2 regions of the Anoxybacillus sp. B2M1 genome follow, and region 1 is predicted to be linked to the other one. Evidence: riboswitches for the same ligand, from Rfam matches in the RefSeq annotation. Region 1 holds a riboswitch; the other holds the start of a gene.
What was found. A riboswitch is a leader RNA that binds a small molecule or an ion and turns the genes downstream of it on or off. The one in region 1 is predicted to bind FMN.

Region 1 (10,884 bases):
AAGCCATATTCGTACATAGAAATATGATCATTCCAATCGTCAGGGGCATTCAGTGTCACGGCAATTAAATTCAATCCTTCTTTAGAAGCAGTCGTGACAAGCGTTCGCTTCGCCTTCTTCGTATATCCTGTTTTTCCGCCCGTGCAGTATTCATAAAGGTTCGTTAGTAGTTTATTTTTATTGCGCCAGATACGGTCCCATTTTTCATCAGGGTTTGGCGCGCGATATGTTTTCGTCCCGGAAATTTTGCGAAACTCTTTATTTTGCATAGCATAGCGCATTAATAATGCCATATCATAAGCGGTTGAGTAATGATCCTCCGAGTCATCAAGACCGTGCGGATTGGCAAAATGCGTATTTTTCATTCCTATTTCCAGCGCCTTTTGGTTCATTAAAAAAACAAACCCCTCAACACTTCCGCCCACATGCTCAGCGATAGCGACAGCGGCATCATTACCAGAACGGAGCATCAAACCATAGACAAGATCGCGCAGCTTGATTTTTTCCCCTTCTTTCAAATAAACGGATGACCCCTCTGTTCGCACTGCACGAGAGCTCACCGTAACGGTATCATTCATTTTTCCTGACTCTATCGCAATAATCGCTGTCATAATTTTGGTAATGCTAGCGATACGCCGTTTCGTAAAAGCATCCTTTTCAAATAAAATGCGCCCAGAGGATTGCTCCATTAAAATCGCACTTTGCGCACTAACTCCTTGGGCCTCCGCTCGCATCGGAATACATGAAAAAATCACCGCAAGTGCTATGATGAACATCATCCATCGTTTCTTTTGCTCCATGTAATCCCCATCCCTTTTGCCGTTTTGTACAAGTGTATGCATCAGTTGAGCGGATATGCTTGGAAATGTCCAAGTCTCCGCAAAGATCACACATCATTGGCAAGGTGGGAAAACGGTCTAGAATCTTTGTCTGAAGATCCGATAGCCCAATCGAATGACAATCATGAGATGCTTGTCACCGTGCTTTTTACAGACACCATTCGTTCCATCTTTATAATAAAAAAGACGTCCCTTTCTTTTGGGACATCCTCCTCTTCGTATAGAATGAACCTCCCCCATCTTCCCTTCGTGTAGAGGTGGGAGGCTTCTCGATGGATGGTGTTAAAATGGCTTCCAACGTAGACGGCTCGCTTGAGCAAATCGCTCCTCGACATCGCGCCAGTTCACAATCTTCCAAAAGCTTTCAATATAGGCAGAACGGTCATTTTTATATTGCAGATAATAGGCGTGTTCCCAAACATCAAGCACAAGCAAAGGAATCGTATCCCATTGCGTCATGAATTGGTGCTTTTCTGTGTGTAAAATTTCTAAACGTCCAGGACGCGGCGCCCAAACAAGAATAGCCCATCCCACACCTTCGACGCTTTTGGCTGCTTCCGTAAAATGTCGCTTAAAGCGCTCCACACTTCCAAAATCCTCTTTTATTTGCTCAAGCAGCCTACCGTGTGGATTTCCGCCGCCATTAGGCGTCAAATTGTTCCAAAAAATCGTATGCAAATAATGTCCAGATCCATGAAATGCAGCCTCGCGCTCCCAATGCTTCAGCAAACCATATTGATTAGTTTCCCGCGCTTTTTGCATCATTTTTTCCGCTTGATTTAATCCGTCGACATAGCTTTGATGATGTTTTGTATGATGCAGGCGCATAATTTCTTCGGAAATATGGGGTTCAAGTGCATCATAGCGATAAGGAAGCGGCGGCAATTGATGCCTACCGATTGGGACACGCGCTTCTCTCTGTTCCTCCATCTCGTTTTCTCTATCGGCTACCGAATCCAGCGGTTGTTCTTGAATCAACCGCACGGTTTTTTCATAAAGCTGAGTAGCCATTCCTTGCAGCTCATACACTTCCACGTCTGTCCATTCCTCTTGCTCCTCCAAACGACTCCATAGTCTATTAAAATCGTAGTGAATATCGGGATCATCATGCCCCCTCCACCATGCTTCCAATTGCTTCGCCCATTCAGCCACCTGATCGATATATTCCCGAAGTTGAGCTTGTTTTTCCATGGCAACCTCCTCTTTTTTATTCGCCATTATCCTATGACGAATGAAAAAAAATGGTTCATCTCTCCCACAAAAAAACATCCGCTTTCCTTATTTTAGAAAGCGGATGATGTTCTCGCTATTTCGATTGAATCATTTTGGTTCGATAATCGGTTTCGTAAAATTCCAGCTCTTCGCGGATCGTTTGAAACGGGCCTTCAAGCGAAGCAATCAGCGCCTGAAAAGAAGGAGGAGGAACCTCCCGAAATTTAATCGAATTTCGTCCGGTATAAGCAGAGCGGCTATCTTCATACCACACATCGTTTTTCGGCGCAAAAAACTCAGTAATGCATGAATGATAAATGCGATACAGAATTTTTTCAGCTGCCGCTTTGCGAAATGGCTCATCATTCAACACCACTCGGCACGCTTCCAGCCCTTCCTCGCAATAAACAACGAGACGGCGCAAATTGGAAAGCAGCAGCTCATTATATGTTCGCTTTCCATCCTCCTGCTCCTTTAATAACCCCGTCAGCGTTGTTTCATTTAGATAGTGTGAAATGGTTTGAACCGTTTGTTCCAGAAACGTCTCGACCTGCTTGGTCTGACTTATGACAATGGAATTTCCCATATAAATAAAGACCCCCATTTTATGATGGTTGTTTTATAAACAAAAGCGGTGATGCAAGCTCATACTCTCCTTTTGTTTCTAAGCTGGCAAAAAGTTCAGGAAGCTTCTCATATTCCATTTGCGCAAAATAGCGACGAAACTCCGTTTCATCATTGATATAAACCCGCTTCCGATGACGAAAGTCCGGATTTTGCAGCAAACATACAAGCGCCACAATATCTTTAAAATAAACCTCACGCTCATGGACGGCAAAAATAGGGTTTTGTTCATATGGAGTCAATGATGAAAACCATTCATCAAAATAGCGCACATATAAAACATGCAACGTCCGCTCCACCCCATCTTCTACAAATGTCACCTCAGAGCGATTGAAAAAATCCTCCGATGTATTCGGCTGCGCTTTTTCTAATTCATACCCTTTGCAGCGGCGAATTCGCATGATCCATGCCTCCTTTATTTACAAATGCAGCTTTGCAGAACCGAAGGAAGGACTTTTGACACGGACAGCCATGGCAGCCCGTGAAGCCATTTGCGGTTCGACCACCAGCCGTCGAAATACGCCACCATCCTCTTGTTTATCCAAATGTTACATTACAGTTATCATGCAAATAGAGAAGATTGGATTCAAACTGTTGGCAAACGCGTTGATCCTATGTCACGAGTCTCATTCACCGGCGCTCTTTTTTAGGTGAATATTTATAAATAGGTTTGATAAGAAAAAAATCGACATGACTGGATGTTTCATTAACTGCGTCTATCATCTTATTTTTATTAAGTTTATCTTACCATAATTATTTTGATTATTTAAAAGTTTCTTCAAATTTTTCGAAGAATAAATCAGCCTCTCTCTCCGTTTCTTCCTCTTCATTCAATTCTGGAAGCGGCGGCAGTTCTTCAATCGTCTTTAATCCAAAATAATCAAGAAATTCCTTTGTTGTTCCATATAAAATCGGTCGCCCTGTTCCTTCCGCCCTTCCTATTTCCTTCACAAGTGCTTTCGCGATCAGCGTTTGCAGCGGTTTATCGCTTTTAACGCCGCGAATTTCTTCGATTTCTGCTCGCGTAATCGGCTGACGATAGGCGATAATCGCAAGAGTCTCAAGCGCTGCCTGTGATAAAGAGGAAGAGCCCGGTGCTTCGACAAGCTTCTTTAAATACGGGGCATGCTCTTTCTTCGTAGCAAGCTGATATACACCCGCAAGCTCAATTAATTGGATGCCGCGATCCGCTTTGCTGTAGTCGGCCTTCAGTTCATCAAGTACGCTGATCGCTTGCTCCTCTGAAATTTCAAGGACGATCGCGATTTGTTTCAACGATAGTCCCCCATCTCCAGCAGCAAATAACAATCCCTCGATAATGGCTTTATAGCCGTTCATTTCCATGATGTTCCATCCTTTCATTGCTCGCAATGAAAATGTCAGCAAAATTCCGTTCCTGTTCAATAATGATTAAATCTTTCTTCATAAGCTCTAAAATCGCTAAAAAGGTGACAACAATATGCTCACGGTCATAATACGGAAATAAATCAAAAAAGCTTTTCCGTGTCTTTGTTTTCTGCAATTCCCCCAAAATTTCCTCCATTCGCCGTTCAATGGGAATTTCCTGACGCGCCACTTTTGTATGGAGCGGCTTCTGCAACTTTTTCCGGCGTAAAAGCTTTGATAGAGCACCAAGCATGTCATAGACGGTAACATCAAGAGGCCGTTTTTCTATTTCCAGCTCTGATGCATAAGCACTCATATCACTTGGCGGTTTTGTAAATAAAAGAGAGCGATCTTCCTCTCTCTTTTTCAGCTCATGAGCCGCTTCTTTATATTTTTTGTATTCCAATAGACGGTGCATAAGCTCTTCGCGCGGATCTTCGGCTAAGTCGCTGATTTCTTCATCCAACAGTTCCTCTTCATGTTTAGGAAGCAGCATTTTACTTTTAATGGCCAGCAGCGTCGCTGCCATCACTAAATATTCACTTGCAATATCAAGCTGCAGCTCCTGCATAGCATGAATATATTCCATATATTGATCGGTGATTTCCGAAACCGGAATATTATAAATATCAATTTCATATCGGTTAATTAAATGCAACAACAGGTCAAGCGGACCTTCAAACGCATCAATTTTTACATTGTACTGCACATTCATCCCACCATTTATAATGACACTACCGTTAAGTATAGATGATAATTGCATGTTGTCCAAGCAAATTTTTCCCGATCCTATGATACAATATGATTAGAAGCAAGAAAGCAAGCTGGTGGCTCAATTCATCTAAGCGGCGCCGACTGCGAGAGCGAATAAAGCCCACCGTTGCCGTTTCGCTCATCCCTCTCTCTGTTTTTATTTGAGAAAGATATCATACCAAAAAACCATTTGGATTCGTCATAGAAAAGAAGGTGGCTATCTTGTACCCGGATGCATATATCGATTATTTGTTTCACTTTCATACAGACCGTGACTATTTTGAATGTCATGAAATATTAGAAGAGCATTGGAAGCAGGATCACAAACGACCCGTGTGGGTAGGGCTGATTCAAATAGCTGTAGCGCTTTATCATCATCGCCGCAATAACGTCCAAGGAGCAAAACGCATGATGAAAAAGGCAGCTTTGCTTCTTCATCGAGAAAAAGAAGCGGTGGAACAGCTTGGCATCCATTATGAACAGCTGGAGCAGCTTTTACAATGGTACATTCAACGGGTCGAACAAGGGGAAACATATCAAAGCATCAACTTGCCGATCGCTGATGAAGCACTGCTCGCCAAATGCTTGGAATATTGCCAAAAAAGAGGAGGAGCCTGGGGCAAAGAAAGCGATCTTCGCAATGAATTTTTGCTCCATAAGCATGCTTTGCGCGACCGCTCTGATGTGATCGCTTCCCGCATGCAAAGCAAGCAAAAAAAGAGACGGCCTAAACACTAGGCCGCCTCTTCCTACAGCTCACACTTGTCTAAAAATGCAGCTGTATACTCATTCGCCCTTAACTCGCGATCCGGATATAATTCTTTTAATGCCTTTACCATTTGCTTTCCGATCCCTTGATGACGATGCGAAGGGTTCACGCTAATATGCTGAATTTCCGCTACATGCTCACCCGATAATAAAATACCAATAATCCCAAGAATGTCTTCTTCCTTTTTCCATAAAAACAGCTGCCAGTCGTCGCTCGTCTCATATTGCTTAATTGTTTGCTGCAACTTTTTCAAGTCTTTTTCTGTCGGCATAAACGACAGAAGCCCCATCGCAATTTTTTCATAGTTTTTTCGATAACGAATTAACATAAAAAACCCCTCATTACTGGCGATACTTTTCTGCGACAGAAAAGCGCAAAAGCCGTTTTCTCATTACGTATTATAAACGCTATTTGCTCTCTTGTGAACTCTTTCTATGAAAAAGAGCGAAGCAGGTTCGCCATTTCAATCGCGCCTACAGCAGCTTCCCAGCCTTTATTGCCCGCTTTTGTTCCCGCTCTCTCAATCGCTTGCTCGATCGTATCGGTCGTTAAGACGCCAAAAATGACAGGTGTTCCGGTTGTTAAGGATGCGTGCGAAATTCCTTTAGCTACCTCATTGCATACGTAATCATAGTGGCTTGTTGCACCGCGAATCACCGTTCCAAGCGCAATGACTGCATCATACTGCTTAGATTCCGCCATTTTTTTCGCCACAAGCGGAATTTCAAAGGCTCCTGGCACCCAAGCAACGGCAACCTCATTTTCGTCGACACCATGCCGTTTAAGGCCATCTAGCGCCCCTGAAAGCAATTTGCTTGTGATAAATTCATTAAAACGAGAAACCACAATTCCGATCTTTAATCCTGTCCCAACTAAATTTCCTTCCATTACTTTCATCCAAATCTCCTCCTATTTTTTTCAATCATAATCAAAATGATGCTTAGTCCGTCAAAAATGAAGCATGTGCCCTAGCTTCTCATATTTCGTCTTTAAATATTTCTCATTTTCCTTTTTCGTTGGCAATTGCAATGGCACGCGCTCAACCACTTCTAAATCATATCCTTTCAATCCGGCGATTTTGCGCGGGTTGTTCGTAAGTAATCGCATTTTCGTTACGCCTAAATCTTTTAAAATTTGAGCGCCAATTCCGTAATCGCGCAAATCAGCTGGAAAGCCCAGCTTTTCATTCGCTTCAACCGTATCGTATCCTTGTTCCTGAAGCTTATAGGCGCGAAGTTTGTTCAATAAGCCGATTCCGCGTCCTTCTTGACGCATATACAATAAAATGCCTCTTCCTGCCTCTTCAATTTGCCGCAAAGCTGCATGAAGCTGTGGACCGCAATCGCAACGATATGAGCCGAATACATCTCCGGTTAAACATTCGGAATGAACGCGGACAAGTATTGGTTCATCGGGAATCACTTCCCCTTTGACAAGCGCGATATGCTCTTTTCCATCAACTGAGTTTGTGTAGCCGATCGCTTTAAACTCGCCAAATTCCGTCGGCAAGGTAATTTCTACTTCTCTTTTTACTAACTTCTCTTTTTTGTTGCGGTATTGAATTAAATCTTTAATCGTAATCATTTTCAAATCAAATTCATCGGCTATTTTTCGCAAATCCGGTACGCGGGCCATTTCCCCGTCTTCCTTAATGATTTCACAAATGACACCGACTGGCTTTGCCCCGCATAGACGAGCCAAATCAACTGCTGCTTCCGTATGTCCGGCGCGCCGCAAAACGCCTCCCTTTTTCGCCACAAGCGGAAAAATGTGGCCCGGTCGTTTAAAGTCGCTTGCTTTCGCATGTGGATTCAAAAGCTCCCGAATCGTTGTGGAACGCTCATATGCGCTAATTCCTGTTGTCGTTGATTTATGGTCGATGCTTACAGTAAAAGCCGTTCCGTGCGCATCTGTATTATGGTTAACCATCGGCACTAAATCCAACTTATCTGCCAGCTCTTCTGTGATTGGTACGCAGACAAGCCCACGTCCATATTTAATCATAAAGTTAATGACTTCAGGTGTCGCTTTTTCAGCTAATGCAACAAAATCCCCCTCATTTTCTCGATCCTCATCATCACAAACAATGATGACATTTCCTTGCATGAGCTCATAAATGGCTTCTTCGATCGTATCGAACATGTCGTCCCCACCTTTCCGTTCATTTATATCCATGCTCTTCTAAAAATTCAAGGGTAATCGCGCCCTGTTCCTTCGCTGCTTTGTTTCCTTCTACAAATTGCTTTACATATTTGCCAATGAGATCGCACTCAATATTGACGATATCGCCAACTTGCTTATCGCCCAATATCGTTTCGGCACGCGTATGCGGAATCAGCGAAATCGTAAATGTATCATCGGTCAATCCAAAAATCGTTAAGCTCGTCCCGTCAACAGCGACGGAACCTTTCAAAATCATATAGCTTCGCAGTTCTCTTGGAATTTTAATTTCATAATACACAGCGTTGGCAACCGGTTTCTTGTTGATAATCTCGCCCACTCCATCAACATGTCCGGATACAAAATGGCCGCCAAACCGTCCGCCTGCTCCCATCGCCCGCTCTAGATTGACTTTTGATCCTTTTGACAACACGCGCAATGAGGTGGCTCGAATGGTTTCTGGCATCACATCAACTGTAAAGGAACGAGCGGTAAATGATGTTACTGTTAAGCATACCCCATTAACCGCAATACTATCGCCCAATCGGACATCTTCAAGCACCTTTTCCGCGCGAATCGTAACCGTAATCGCTTCTCCTGAGTGATTCATTTGTTCAATCGTACCCATTTCTTCAATGATTCCGGTAAACATGATGTTCCACCTCTTTATTTTGGTATGGCAATGACCTTGATATCCGGTCCAACCATTTCAACGCGCTTAATTGCTAATTCAGCCGCTTCTGCCATGCGCAAAATCCCTGTGCCGCCAACCGGAGTAGGCGCTTCATGGCCGCCAATCAACTTCGGCGCAAAATAGGCAACAATTTCTTGAAAGGCTCGGCTGCGCACAAAGCTGTCGTGAATGCGTGACCCTCCTTCCACAAAGAGAGAAGTAATTTTATGCTCCCCTAGCATGCGCAACACCTCCCAAATGTCGATATGCGGCTGGTTCATTTGCATGACTCGCACATGCGATCTTTGGTATAAGGCCATGCGTTCGCTGGATACTTGACTGCCGACAACCATCCATGTTTCCGCTTCATCATTAGATATCACGTTTGCATGAAGCGGTGTGCGCAAGTCTGTATCGAGAATAATCCGAATCGGACTTTTCCCGCCTTCAGGTAATCTCGTCGTTAAATGAGGGTTATCAGCCATGATCGTATTAACCCCCACTAAAATCGCATCATTTGCGGCTCGATAGCGGTGCACATCCTCTCTCGCAGCTTCTGAAGTAATCCATTTGCTATCACCTGTTTTCGTCGCGATTTTTCCATCTAAGCTGCTTGCGTATTTTAATGTAACAAATGGAGTTTTTGTCGTGATATAGTGAAAAAAGACACGGTTTAATTCATCGGCCTCTTCTTTCAACGTACCGAGCACAACCTCAATTCCTGCCTGTTTTAGCCTTTCCATCCCCTTCCCAGCTACAAGCGGATTTGGATCCGTCGTAGCGATGACAACGCGCGCTACTTTTGCTTCCACTAGCAAATCTGCACATGGAGGCGTTTTTCCAAAATGGCTGCAAGGCTCAAGCGTAACATAAACTGTCGCACCAGCGGCTTTTTCCCCTGCCATGCGAATGGCATGAACCTCAGCATGCGGCTCTCCAGCTTTTAAGTGGGCGCCCAAACCAACGATTTCTCCATTTTTCACCACAACTGCCCCCACCGCTGGATTCGGAGAGGTTTGTCCGCTTCCTATTTTAGCCATTTCAAGCGCCAAACGCATATACCGTTCATCGCTCTGCATGTCCCATCCCTCCTTTTTTACCATAAAGAAAGCCCTAGGAATCGCATCTCCCAGGGCAGAAATATGTAAGAACCACAAACCGACATGTTTGTTTTGCATGCCAAAAAAGCTGCACATTTCATGAACAACACCGTTCTAAAACAGAGCCGGACATCAAACACGAATGTTTGTTCCGTTTTTTCAGTAAACACCTCCACTATGGGGAGCACTACATCTACCATCCACATTGACAGTGCAAGGAAAAACGGTTTTGGTGCTGCTCCGCTTACGGCAATGTGCTGCCTTTATGTGATCCTTCTCCCATCCAGACTATACTGTCGGCTCCGGAATCGCACCGGATCGTGCCTATTTCGGCTCGCGGGCTTAGAAACGCATCGGTTTCAATACCGCCGGTCGGGAATTACACCCTGCCCCGAAGGATACAAAACGATTATGTAATTTTTTATCATTATATCACAATCCAATCGTTTGTCTATGCTCACGCACTCACTTCGCTATGAATAACCAATAAATAAGCCCCCAAATCAAGCTGACACCGAGCAGAACAAAGAACAGGATCCAATTTTTCTTCATCGTTTCCTCATCCTTTCAAAAAAGCTCAACACCGTTCATCCTGTTAAGCTTCTATAAAAATTGCGCGTTCCCAGCAGCCTATTCCCCTGTCGTTCTAAGCAAAGCGGAAACACTTCACTCTCAAAAACCACTTTCCTTCCATATAAAGTTGTATTGGTGGTATCCAATACAATCAGGTTGGTTGCTCTTTTGCTGTATAAATATGAACAAACCGCAATTTGTACAAACCTACGATCCAAAAAGGGCAAGTCTATGACTTGCCTTGTTCACGCTAAGACAAATATTGAGGTATCCCTATCCTTATCGTGATGCCCAACTAATACTACGAGTAAAAACTTTTACTCTTCCCACACCTTAACTTCTTTCATTACATCGCCATTTTTCATCGCTTTGACCGCGTCCATTCCTGACGTCACTTGACCAAAAACGGTATGTACTCCATCTAAATGCGGCTGCGGCTCATGAACAATGAAAAATTGGCAGCTTCCTGTATCACGGCCGCGATGCGCCATCGAAATCGCTCCTTCTTTATGCTGATGAGGATTGTTGTCCGTTTCACACGGAATCGTATAGCCTGCATCGCCGGTTCCATTTCCGCGCGGACAACCGCCTTGGCTGACAAAGCCAGGGATGACGCGATGGAACGTTAAGCCATTATAAAACCCTTCATTTGCTAACTTTTCAAAGTTTGCCACTGTTTTTGGGGCTTCATTTGGAAATAATTCAAACTCAATTTTTGCACCGTTTTCCAGTAAAATATGACCCTTTTTTGCCATTTTCTCATTCTCCTTTCTTTCATACTCCCTTATCATACCA
Region 2 (10,884 bases), 780 kb from region 1:
GTAATAGAATCTCGATTAGTGCTACAGTAAAAAAAGAAAATTGGCCTCCCCAATGCCCCTTAACTCACCGAGTACTTATTGATCGCTAGTGCTCTATCTTGTTTATGTATGCGGTAGTAACGGAGCGTTAAAATGACATCATCAAAATCAAGATAAGCCCTCTCCGTTTTCTGAATTCCCGCTTGCGTTTTGGTTACGTGAAAAGGGAGTGTTCACCTACAGAAGCTTCGCCATATAATATTCATCGACATATTGCCCGTCGATTTTCAGCGAATGGCGTTTGATTCCCTCCTGAACAAATCCCATTTTTTTATAGAGAGAAATCGCGGGGACATTGTCTGTCACAACCGTCAGCTCCAAACGATGGATCCCTTTTGTCCGCGCCCAGCGCTCCAATTCTGTAAATAGCATCGTGCCAATTCCTTTTCCCCGATAGGAAGCATGCAAACCGACAACGATATATACAGTATGACGATTGCGCTTAGCACGTCCGCCTCTTGCCACTAAATAACCGATGAGCTCCCCTTCTTCTGTCTCCGCCAAAAAAATCGCGGCATTTTCTTCATGCTCGATCGCCTCAAGCTGGCGGCGCTGCTCTTTAACCGTAAGAGGCCGTTCCCCCGCTTCAAACAACAAATAGGCTGATTCGCGCTCTACTTGCAAAATCAACGCTGTTAATCGTTCGGCATCATCCACCTTTGCCTGCCGAATGTTCACTCCCATCCCCTCCTTCTAAATAGATCTGTGCCAAATCCATGCTGCGATAACGAGCGAACGCCGTCTTTGCTTTACGAAATCCTGATTGAATATAAAACGGTTCGTTTCCTATCGTCGAAATAAGATGAATGCATGAAATGGCATCAAGCTGTTCGAGCAGATCTTTCATGATCGCTTTTCCAATACCTTTACCTTGATAATCGCGGTGAACGACGACATCATAAATCGCCGCATTGAATACGCCGTCTGACAGAGCGCGGCCAAATCCAACCAGACGGCCGAAGCAAAAGGCAAGCGCTACTATATGACTCGCTTGAAAAACTCGTTGAATGATTGGCTCTGTATGCTTAACCCAGCCAACAGATTCGTAGATTTCTCTCATCTTTGTCCAATTCGCATTTGCGATATCACGCACAATCTGAACATGTTCCATTATTCTCTTACTCCTTGTCCTTACTTGAAGCTCTCTAACTTTCTTTTCATGCCTTTCAATGTCCGGTTTTGCATCCATATGCTAACAAAGAGAAGCACTAACACTCCCGAAACCATAAGCGTAGAAGCAAACGAAAGGAACGAGCACTATATGCGGCGTCAAATCTCCATTCATAGGAACCCTCCTTTTTCATCGCCTTCTGCTTTCCGGAATATTCTACATCATTTGCCAATTTCCTTCCGGTTTGTATTGCATTTTCTCACAAATCTCCGTATGATGGTAAATCATATCATGTTGGAAGAAAGGGTGCAGAACATTGACAAAACAACTGCCTCCAGGGCAATTTGCAACGGAGAAATGGCCGATTCTTCACGAAGGCGATGTATACGAGTTTCATGAGGCTACATGGAAATTCACATTATTCGGCGAGGTGAAAGAAGAGGTTTCTCTTTCTTATCAGCAAGTTATGGAATTGCCAAAAACGATCTCAACCATTGATATGCATTGCGTCACAACATGGTCCAAGTTTGACACGACATTTGAGGGCATTGCTTTTCGCGAATTTTTGCGTTTCGTCGAGCTGAATCCAGACGTCGCTTATGTCAAAGTTTATGGATATTTAAACGGCGATCCCTTCGGCTATTCAGCCAATTTGCCTCTTCATGCTCTCATGAGAGATGACGCGCTTTTTGTGTACCGATGGAAGGACCCTCATCACGATTGGCAAGAGATCTCGCCAAAGCACGGCTATCCGCTGAGGTTCATTCCCCCTGCTTCTTTTTATTTATGGAAAGGGGCGAAATGGGCGACCGGCATCCGTTTTATGAAAACAGATGAGCCTGGCTATTGGGAAGTGAGAGGTTATTCAATGACAGCGAACCCATTTCAAGAGGAGCGGTTTTCCGATTCAACGCTGTCGAAGCTTTAACAAAAAAGCTGCGTTCGTAAACGCAGCCTTTTTGCGGCTCAGATGCGGCTTGCCGCTCGTTTATGCAGCCATGGACGAAGCCGGAGAAAAAGAAGCATAAAAACAACGGTTATAAACACGCCTTTTAAGGCATTAAATGGCAAAATCGCGGAAACAATGAGCGCTTTCGCTTCCGGGGCGCTCATTGCCGGCGAACCGAGAAAAATGGTATAGGCCGGCAGAAAGATATAATAGTTCAATACGCTCATCGCCGTTGCCATCACGATGGTGCCCGCCACCAAACCGATGACCATTCCCTGTTTTGATGCTGCTTTACGATAAATATAATAGGTCGGTAAAATAAACGTTATTCCAGCCATAAAATTCGCAAAATGACCGACTGGAACGCCAGTCGCGCTGCCGACAAGGAAATAGTTGAGCACATTTTTTAATAATTCGACGAGCATCCCAGCAATCGGTCCATACATTAGAGCAGCGACTAATGCTGGAACATCGCTAAAATCAACAAGCAAAAAAGGAGGAAATGGCGGAATCGGGAAATTGAGCAGCATCAATAGATAAGCGATGGCGCTAAACAATCCAATCGCCGCAAAAGCGGATACGTTCATGTTTTTCATGTTGATTCTCCTCTCCTTCTCGTGACTCATCCTCACAAGAAGAAGGCTGCCGACTGACCATAAAAAACCCTTAAGCCTAAACGCTTAAGGGAGAATAGCAGGCATGCGCAAACAGACGTTCAAGCGCAACCGCCGAACGCCGGCAAACCTTCATCTTCTCCCATCCAGACTATAACTGTCGGCTCCGGAATTGCACCGGATCCTGCCTTTCGGCTCGCGGGCTTAGAAGCTTATTCGCTTCATCACCGCCGGTCGGGAATTTCGCCCTGCCCCGAAGATGAATCAATCTAAATTTTATTTATTCCATTTATACTATACATGTTTTGCTGAATATTGTCCATGCATAAAGCTTCGCTTCTTAACGTTAAGGCTTTTATACGCTTTCCACGATCAACCGCCGAGATAACATCATTCATTCGTAAATTCATCTACTCGGCTGCAGAAACAACCCCTGTTCAGAGCTCTTGTCACTCATTCGCATCATAAAGCTTGTATCCGATGATCAATGGTCTAAATCAGGATTCCATTTTTTCTTGAAATAAGCGTTTTATGATAAAATAACATCGGAAAAAGATAGCAAATCATAAGGAGATGGACGATATGAAACAAGAAATCATTGAGCGCTTGACTAGATATGTGAAGGTGAATACCCAATCTGATCCGAACAGCGACACGTGCCCTTCAACTCCAGGTCAGCTCGAACTAGCCAACATGCTGGCAGAAGAGTTAAAAGCGATCGGCATGACAGAGGTGACGGTTGATCAAAATGGCTATGTGATGGCCACACTGCCAGCCAATACAGAGAAAGAAGTGCCGACGATCGGATTTTTGGCACATTTAGATACGGCGACCGAGTTTACGGGGGAAAATGTTCATCCGCAACTGATTGAAAGCTATGACGGAGGCGATATCATCTTAAATCACGAGCTTTCTATTGTTCTTTCGCCCGCCGATTTTCCTGAGCTCGCTGGCTACAAAGGACATACCTTGATCACAACCGATGGAACGACCTTGCTAGGAGCCGACAATAAAGCGGGCATTGCTGAAATTATGACAGCGATGGCGTATCTTATTCAGCATCCAGAAGTGAAGCACGGCGAAATTCGCGTCGCTTTTACACCGGATGAGGAAATCGGCAGAGGTCCGCATAAATTCGATGTGGACGCTTTTCGGGCGAAATACGCTTATACAGTGGACGGAGGACCGCTTGGCGAACTAGAATATGAAAGCTTTAATGCCGCACAAGCGAAAATTATCTTTAAAGGAAAAAACGTGCATCCTAGTACGGCTAAAGGCAAAATGGTCAACTCCATCAAACTGGCCATGGAATTCCATAGCCAGCTGCCAGCTCATGAAGCGCCGGAGCACACTGAAGGCTATGAAGGATTTTATCATCTGTTATCCTTTCAGGGAGATGTCGAAAAAACCACTCTTTCCTATATTATCCGCGATTTCGACCGAAACGCATTCGAAGCACGAAAAACAAAAATAACGGAACTGGCTGCACAGTTTCAAGAAAAATATGGTAAAGAGCGTGTCGAATGGGAAATAAACGATCAGTATTACAATATGAGAGAAAAAATTGAACCAGTGAAAGAAATTGTCGACATTGCATATGAAGCGATGGAAAATCTCGGCATTGAGCCAAAAGTTTCGCCGATCCGTGGCGGCACTGACGGTTCTCAGCTCTCTTACATGGGCTTGCCTACACCAAACATTTTTACAGGCGGAGAAAACTTCCATGGCCGTTATGAGTATATTTCTGTCGATAATATGGTCAAAGCAACGCAAGTCATTATCGAAATTGCGAAACTGTTTGAACAAAAAGCCTAACATCTTACATAAAAAGAAAACAAAAGGGTATTGGCCGCCGGTCATGTCCTTTTGTTTTTTCTATTCGTTCCATATGCCTTAGATTGGGACAGCATGTCGCTCTTTTCGCTCAGACTGCGCAGCTATATTACTTAAAGAACCAATATTGTTGTCATTCAGCTGGGCTGCTTTCGCCGCTGGAAGTGTCGTTTTTGGAACGATTCGCGACAAAAAAGCGATGCGTTTATTAGGAATCGGATTGATTTTTTTAACATTGCTGAAATTGGTATTTATCGATCTGCCGATTGTTTCTTTATGGATGCGCTCTATCCTGTTCATCGGACTTGGCAGCATTGGCGTCATCATTTCACGCCTGTTTTATAGACAGCAAAAACGATAAACAAACAAGCCGCTTCTTGCTGCATAAGCGGCTTTCTTTTTTCTCATACTATTAACGCAATCTTTTAACGTTTAGAGTTAGGGCCGTTGTGCCGACTGACTCCTATCATTCATTGGTCTATAGAATCATCGTGTTGTTTGGCCTCGTTCATATGATCGAAAAAATCCAATACGCTCCTTTTCTGAATCGCTTTGTTCCATTTTCAAATTAGATGGAGCCGGTCGCAACGATACGATGGCAAGGAGGGCATGATATGGCTACATCCCAACATCTAAAAGAACATCTCGTTTTGCTATTCTTGGTGACTGCCGCATTGATATGGTCAGCGGTCAAGCCTGCAAGCTATTTAACATGGCTGCTGGAAGTCAGTCCTGCTATTGCAGGGTTGCTTATTGTGATCCTCCTCTATCGCCGCTTTCGCTTGACCACCCTTTCATATGCTATTATTTCACTTTTGGCCATCAGCATGTTTATCGGGGGGCATTATGTTTATTCCAACGTTCCCTTGTTTAATTGGGTGAAAGACACGTTCGATTTAGAACGCAATCATTATGATCGTTTCGGTCATTTTTTAAAGGGGTTATTTGCCATCGTGCTCAGAGAAATTTTACTACGGAAAACCTCGCTGACACGAGACGGATGGCTATTTTTGATTGTGATGAGCATGATGCTGGCGATTGCCGCATTGTATGAAATCATTGAATGGATAATCGGGCAATTGGCCAAACAGGTAAAGCAAGTGCAAGATTTTCTGGGCACCCAAGGCGACATATGGGATACACAATGGGATATGCTGTTTTGTCTCATCGGCTCCATATTAGCTTGGTTGGCTCTTTCAAAAATCCATGACCAGTTTTTAAAAAAACCCCTTTAGCCCATTCCCGCTTCATACAAATCCCAAATTCTTATCTGGCGTTTTTTTTAATGCATGGTAAAATAAAATCATGCATGAATTTGAAAAAGTAAAGGGTGTATGAAGATTGGTGACAAAGCTATTGATTTTAATCGCCGCTTACCTTCTTGGTTCCATTCCCTCCGCGCTCATTGTCGGAAAAGTCGGGTTTGGCATTGATATTCGCGAGCATGGGAGCGGAAACTTGGGCGGCACAAATACGTTTCGGGTACTCGGTGTCAAAGCAGGATTGATTGTAACGATCAGCGATATTTTAAAAGGAACGCTCGCCGCTAGCTTACCGGTGCTGTTTCATGTAGACATTCATCCGCTCGTTGCCGGAGCACTGGCAGTGCTTGGACATACATACCCGATTTTCGCCGGATTCCGCGGCGGAAAAGCCGTTGCTACTTCGGGGGGAGTCTTGCTAGTTTGTTCGCCATTTTTATTTATCACACTGTTAGTGGTCTTTTTTCTTGTACTATATCTTTCAAAATATGTCTCTCTCTCTTCGATGCTGGCGGGAGTTTACGCGATTATTTATACGATTTTCTTTACTGATGACATTCCGCTGAGGATCGGCGTTACTTTGCTTACTCTCTTTGTTTTTTATCGTCATCGCGCCAACATTAAGCGGATTATAAATAAAACGGAACCAAAAATCAAATGGCTATAAATGCTCACAGGGCTGTCCCATTCACTCGGGCAGCCTCTTTTGCGGATCCTGCGACGATCGGATGATCGCATTCGTTCTTTTTCAAGCAATAGACGCACAAGACCAATGAAAGGAGTTTTATTTGTTGAAATTACCGGAGCCATTTCGCGAAAAAATGAATCGACTCTTACAGGAAGAAGCGCTTCCCTTCTTTCATACATATGAAGAAAACAAAACGAATGGGATTCGTTTGAATCCCCTTAAAATAGAGCGGAGCACCTTTTTAGAACTGATGCCGTTTTCCTTATCACCTGTTCCATTTTGTTCGACCGGCTTTTACTATGATGCTTCGGAACAGCCGGGAAAACATCCGTATCATGCCGCCGGCCTTTATTATATTCAAGAACCAAGCGCCATGTTTGTCGCTGAAGCATTGCGTCCTGAACCGGGAGAAAAAGTGCTTGATCTTTGTGCGGCTCCCGGGGGGAAGACGACACAACTGGCAACTATGATGAACAATACCGGCTTTTTGCTTGCGAATGAGATTCATCCAAAACGCGTCAAAGCACTATCAGAGAATATTGAGCGATTGGGCATCACCAATGCGCTTGTCACAAACGAAACGCCAGAAAAGCTGGCAGAGCGCTTCACAGGATATTTTGATAAAATTTTAGTTGATGCGCCTTGTTCAGGTGAAGGAATGTTTCGGAAGGATGAGGAGGCCATCCGTTATTGGAGCGAAGCGCATGTAGCGCAATGCGCCAGCAAGCAGCGCCACATTTTGTCCTGTGCCTATCGCATGTTAAAAGAAGGAGGCATCCTTGTTTATTCGACATGCACGTTTTCTCCAGAAGAAAACGAGCAAACGATCGAAGCGCTTCTTGCAGAATATGAGGATCTGATTTTATTGCCGATTGATAAAACAGCAGGCATTCAGCCAGGAAGACCGGAATGGACAAATACTCATATGAAAGAAATGGCGAAAACAGCACGGCTTTGGCCACATTATTTAAAAGGAGAAGGACATTTTGTTGCTAAGCTGCAAAAAACAGGAAGATCCAACCAATGGAATGGCAAAACCGCTGCTTCCAACCTTTCCAAATCGGCACAGCGTGACTATCAAGCATTTGAAAAAGAGGTGCTAAAAATCGAAATCACCCACACCATTTATGCATTTCAACAACAGCTATTTGCGCTGCCAAAGGATTGCCCGAATTTTGAGGGATTAAAAGTGGTGCGAGCGGGCTTGCATTTAGGAGAGTTAAAGAAACAGCGCTTTGAGCCGAATCACGCGCTCGCCTTAGCCTTAAAAAAAGAGGAGGTCGCTCATTCGCTCGATTTAAACAGCAGCGACCAAGAGCCGATCATGAAATATTTGCGCGGCGAAACGCTTGAAACAGGCGGAAACCGCGGCTGGACTATGGTCACGATTGACGGCTACCCGCTCGGCTGGGGAAAGGAAGTAAAAGGAACGTTGAAAAATTTTTATCCAAAGGGGCTAAGAATTTAGGGGCTGTAGCTAGTTGGCTTTCGGAAGCCCCTTTTTGATTCATCTGAACCTCCCCTGCCTCCACTCCGTTAAAAGACGGGAAACTTCTCGGTGGATTCTGTAAAAAAATGCGCAAAAAAATCGTCCTTTCTTTGCTCAACAGCATTTTCAGAAAGGACGATTTTTTGATGAGCAAACAAATGAAATGACCACTTGCATTTTCCCGTCCCAGACGGTTTTGAAAACGTCCATGAAACCAAAATGCCGCCAAACCAAGACGAGAATGAAACCAAAATGTTCATCGACAGACAAGCGAAGCAAATCACGCCGCATCAACATATTTGTTAACCGCTTGTCACCTTTTGCTACTTTACTGGAACGGTTAACGCAAACACAATTTTGTCATGCTCTAGATCAAATTCTTTTGCCGTAATGCGATATCCATTTTTTAACTGGGTATTGGCTAAATCAATATAAATTCGGTGAGCATCGGGCTCAATCATGACTTCGTCAGGCAGTTTCGCATGCTTTTGCAAATATGACAGCGTATAGTTCACCGGAAGTTGCCATTGTCCTAATGATAAATCCGGATCTCTTAGTTCTAAATTGCCGCCTTTCACGATTTTAGGCACAAACGAAACCGTTAAATCCACATTTCTGCTAAAAAGCGGGACTTGACTCGCTACATATACACGATCATCAATCCAAACCCGATACGAAAGCAAACTATTTTTTGTTTTTTCTTTCAGATAGTCATTCAGCAAAATATTGACATCTTCTTTTGATGAATGAACGAGAAATGTGGCTCCCTTTACAGCTTTTGGGGCCGGAAGCTTTGTTGAAGACGGCTGAAGAATAAGAAACAGTAAACTTACCACAATGACCATATTGATTGCTAATAATCCAAAAAAAGCGATTTTCCATTTCATTGTTCCATACTCCCTAACAAATGTTCATAGACACGTTCAGCAATTTTTTCATATCCTAATTCATTCGGATGAAATTGATCATCGTAAAGCAAATCATCACGGTTATCGAATAAATCCTTCACATCGACAAAAATCGTTCGATCATATTTGCTTAAAACCGCTTGGCTTCCGCGGTTCCACATATCGATCACCTCATCGATTTCAGGAACGTCTTGAAGCGGGCTTGAGAATGGATTATACACCCCAACAAGAACAATCGTAGCATGTGGATTCAGCGCGCGCAGCGATTGCATGAGCCGGTCTAATTTGGCAGCAAAGCTTTTCTGGTTTTTCTCAAATAAATCATAGGTTAAATCAAACAAATGAGAACGGACAACTTTCATAATATCGTTACCACCGATCGTGATCAACATCATATCGGCTTCCCTTATCTCTTGTTCGTGAGACTGAATGACATCCTTCAATTGTGAAAGACGTAAGCCTCTTTTTCCTAAATTCGTGACCGTAACAGAGCGAACTCCCTTATTATGCAATAATTTTTCTTTGAGATCAAAAACATAGCCGCCCTGATGGTCTTGATCTCCTACTCCTTCCGTTAATGAATCACCAAAAGCCACCACATTCCAATCCCGAGGGATAAAATCCTGGTCGATTATTAAACGGCTCGGAAGACCGATTTGCCGCAATGGAATATTTTCCATTTTCATCGCTTCCGTGGCTGAGCATCCCCCACTTAGAAGCAGTGACAAAAACAGAAGTCCCCATTTTTTCATTTCTTTCACCTTCCTAGAAAAAGGAAAACACGAAGAGGCAAAAATGCCACCACATTTTTGCCTCTTTATGATGATTGCAAAATTTTAATATGCTCTAGAATTTTCTTGTATGGAACGTTGTTCATTCCATTATAATATTGAACCACTTTTCCTTTTTGATCGACTAAATAGAAACTGGTTCCGTGGATGACCTGGCTTTGGTTTGCTGGCTTTTGTACAATCGTTTTAAAATTCTTTTGAGCAAAAGCTTCAATTTCTTGCTGAGTGTATCCCGTCAGCAAATGCCAATGACGAGTGTCAGCATCAAATTTCTCAATATATGCTTTTAATTGCTCCGGATGATCGTTTTCCGGATCCACACTAAAAGAAACAAATTCAACCTCTAATCCCTCTTCTTTGGCCATTCGTTGCAGCTTCGCCATATTGGCCGTCATTGGCGGACATACATCCGCACAGCGAGTAAATATAAAATCAGCTACCCATACTTTCCCTTTTAGGTCTTTTAAGCCAAACGGTTGATTATTCTGATCCGTAAAGGTAAAAGACGCAACCGGCCAGTTTTGGGCATCAGGGATCTTTTTACTGCATGCAGCTGTGAATAACAAAAGTATGCTTATAAGCACAATGGCACTTGTTTTTCTCATCGCTAAATCCACCCGTTTTCATTTCCTCTTTCATTTTACCAAATGTTTCATGATTTATTCAACGTAGTACATAAAACCAATCGCACCTGCACCTGTATGAATCGAAACAATCGGCGTCGTATATACTATGTCAATCTGCTCATAGCCAGTTGCCTCAGCAATAGATTGCCTTAAGCGATTCGCCAACGTCAACGCATCAGCATGGGCAATGCCGATCGCACGAATCGTTTTGCCGGTCGCATCCTCGACCAGCCGTTGTGTGAAATAGCTGACGATCTGCGAATAGCTCCGCGCTTTCATCACAGGCGTATAGATGCCATCCATCAGCGCCGCAATCGGCTTGATGTTCAGCAATGAGCCGAGCAACGCTTTGCCGCGTCCAATTCGGCCCCCCTTCACTAAATGGTCCAACGTGTCAACAGCTATATAGAGATGCGTGCCGCAACGGACTTTTTCAAGATGCTGAATAATATCAGCGCAGCTCTTCCCTTCTGCCGCTTGCTTTGCTGCTTCTATGACCTGGAATCCTAGGGCAAGCGAGATAAATTGCGAGTCAACAACTGTCACATTTGCCTGTGACATGGCCGCTGCCTGT

Region 2: another riboswitch for FMN. It lies ahead of GFC28_RS04070 (ECF transporter S component); the one in region 1 lies ahead of ribD (bifunctional diaminohydroxyphosphoribosylaminopyrimidine deaminase/5-amino-6-(5-phosphoribosylamino)uracil reductase RibD).

Annotation. Positions count from the first base shown of each region.
Region 1 covers NZ_CP015435.1:52,625-63,508, reverse strand. Annotated here, with positions in the region: gene GFC28_RS00365 (D-alanyl-D-alanine carboxypeptidase family protein) at 1-800, opposite strand, end outside; gene GFC28_RS00360 (superoxide dismutase) at 1,122-2,030, opposite strand; gene GFC28_RS00355 (YpuI family protein) at 2,146-2,637, opposite strand; gene GFC28_RS00350 (hypothetical protein) at 2,657-3,076, opposite strand; gene scpB (SMC-Scp complex subunit ScpB) at 3,438-4,019, opposite strand; gene GFC28_RS00340 (segregation/condensation protein A) at 4,000-4,776, opposite strand; gene GFC28_RS00335 (DUF309 domain-containing protein) at 5,028-5,552, shown strand; gene GFC28_RS00330 (GNAT family N-acetyltransferase) at 5,564-5,911, opposite strand; gene ribH (6,7-dimethyl-8-ribityllumazine synthase) at 6,016-6,480, opposite strand; gene GFC28_RS00320 (bifunctional 3,4-dihydroxy-2-butanone-4-phosphate synthase/GTP cyclohydrolase II) at 6,532-7,725, opposite strand; gene ribE (riboflavin synthase) at 7,745-8,395, opposite strand; gene ribD (bifunctional diaminohydroxyphosphoribosylaminopyrimidine deaminase/5-amino-6-(5-phosphoribosylamino)uracil reductase RibD) at 8,410-9,495, opposite strand; FMN riboswitch at 9,784-9,919, opposite strand; gene GFC28_RS00305 (peptidylprolyl isomerase) at 10,407-10,844, opposite strand.
Region 2 covers NZ_CP015435.1:836,576-847,459, forward strand. Annotated here, with positions in the region: gene GFC28_RS04055 (GNAT family N-acetyltransferase) at 217-717, opposite strand; gene GFC28_RS04060 (GNAT family N-acetyltransferase) at 689-1,150, opposite strand; gene GFC28_RS04065 (molybdopterin-dependent oxidoreductase) at 1,467-2,078, shown strand; gene GFC28_RS04070 (ECF transporter S component) at 2,117-2,695, opposite strand; FMN riboswitch at 2,844-2,978, opposite strand; gene pepT (peptidase T) at 3,296-4,528, shown strand; gene GFC28_RS04080 (DUF2339 domain-containing protein) at 4,677-4,907, shown strand; gene GFC28_RS04085 (DUF2238 domain-containing protein) at 5,161-5,781, shown strand; gene plsY (glycerol-3-phosphate 1-O-acyltransferase PlsY) at 5,891-6,475, shown strand; gene GFC28_RS04095 (RsmF rRNA methyltransferase first C-terminal domain-containing protein) at 6,600-7,964, shown strand; gene GFC28_RS04100 (YpmS family protein) at 8,309-8,872, opposite strand; gene GFC28_RS04105 (SGNH/GDSL hydrolase family protein) at 8,869-9,645, opposite strand; gene GFC28_RS04110 (SCO family protein) at 9,711-10,289, opposite strand; gene GFC28_RS04115 (DegV family protein) at 10,344-10,884, opposite strand, start outside.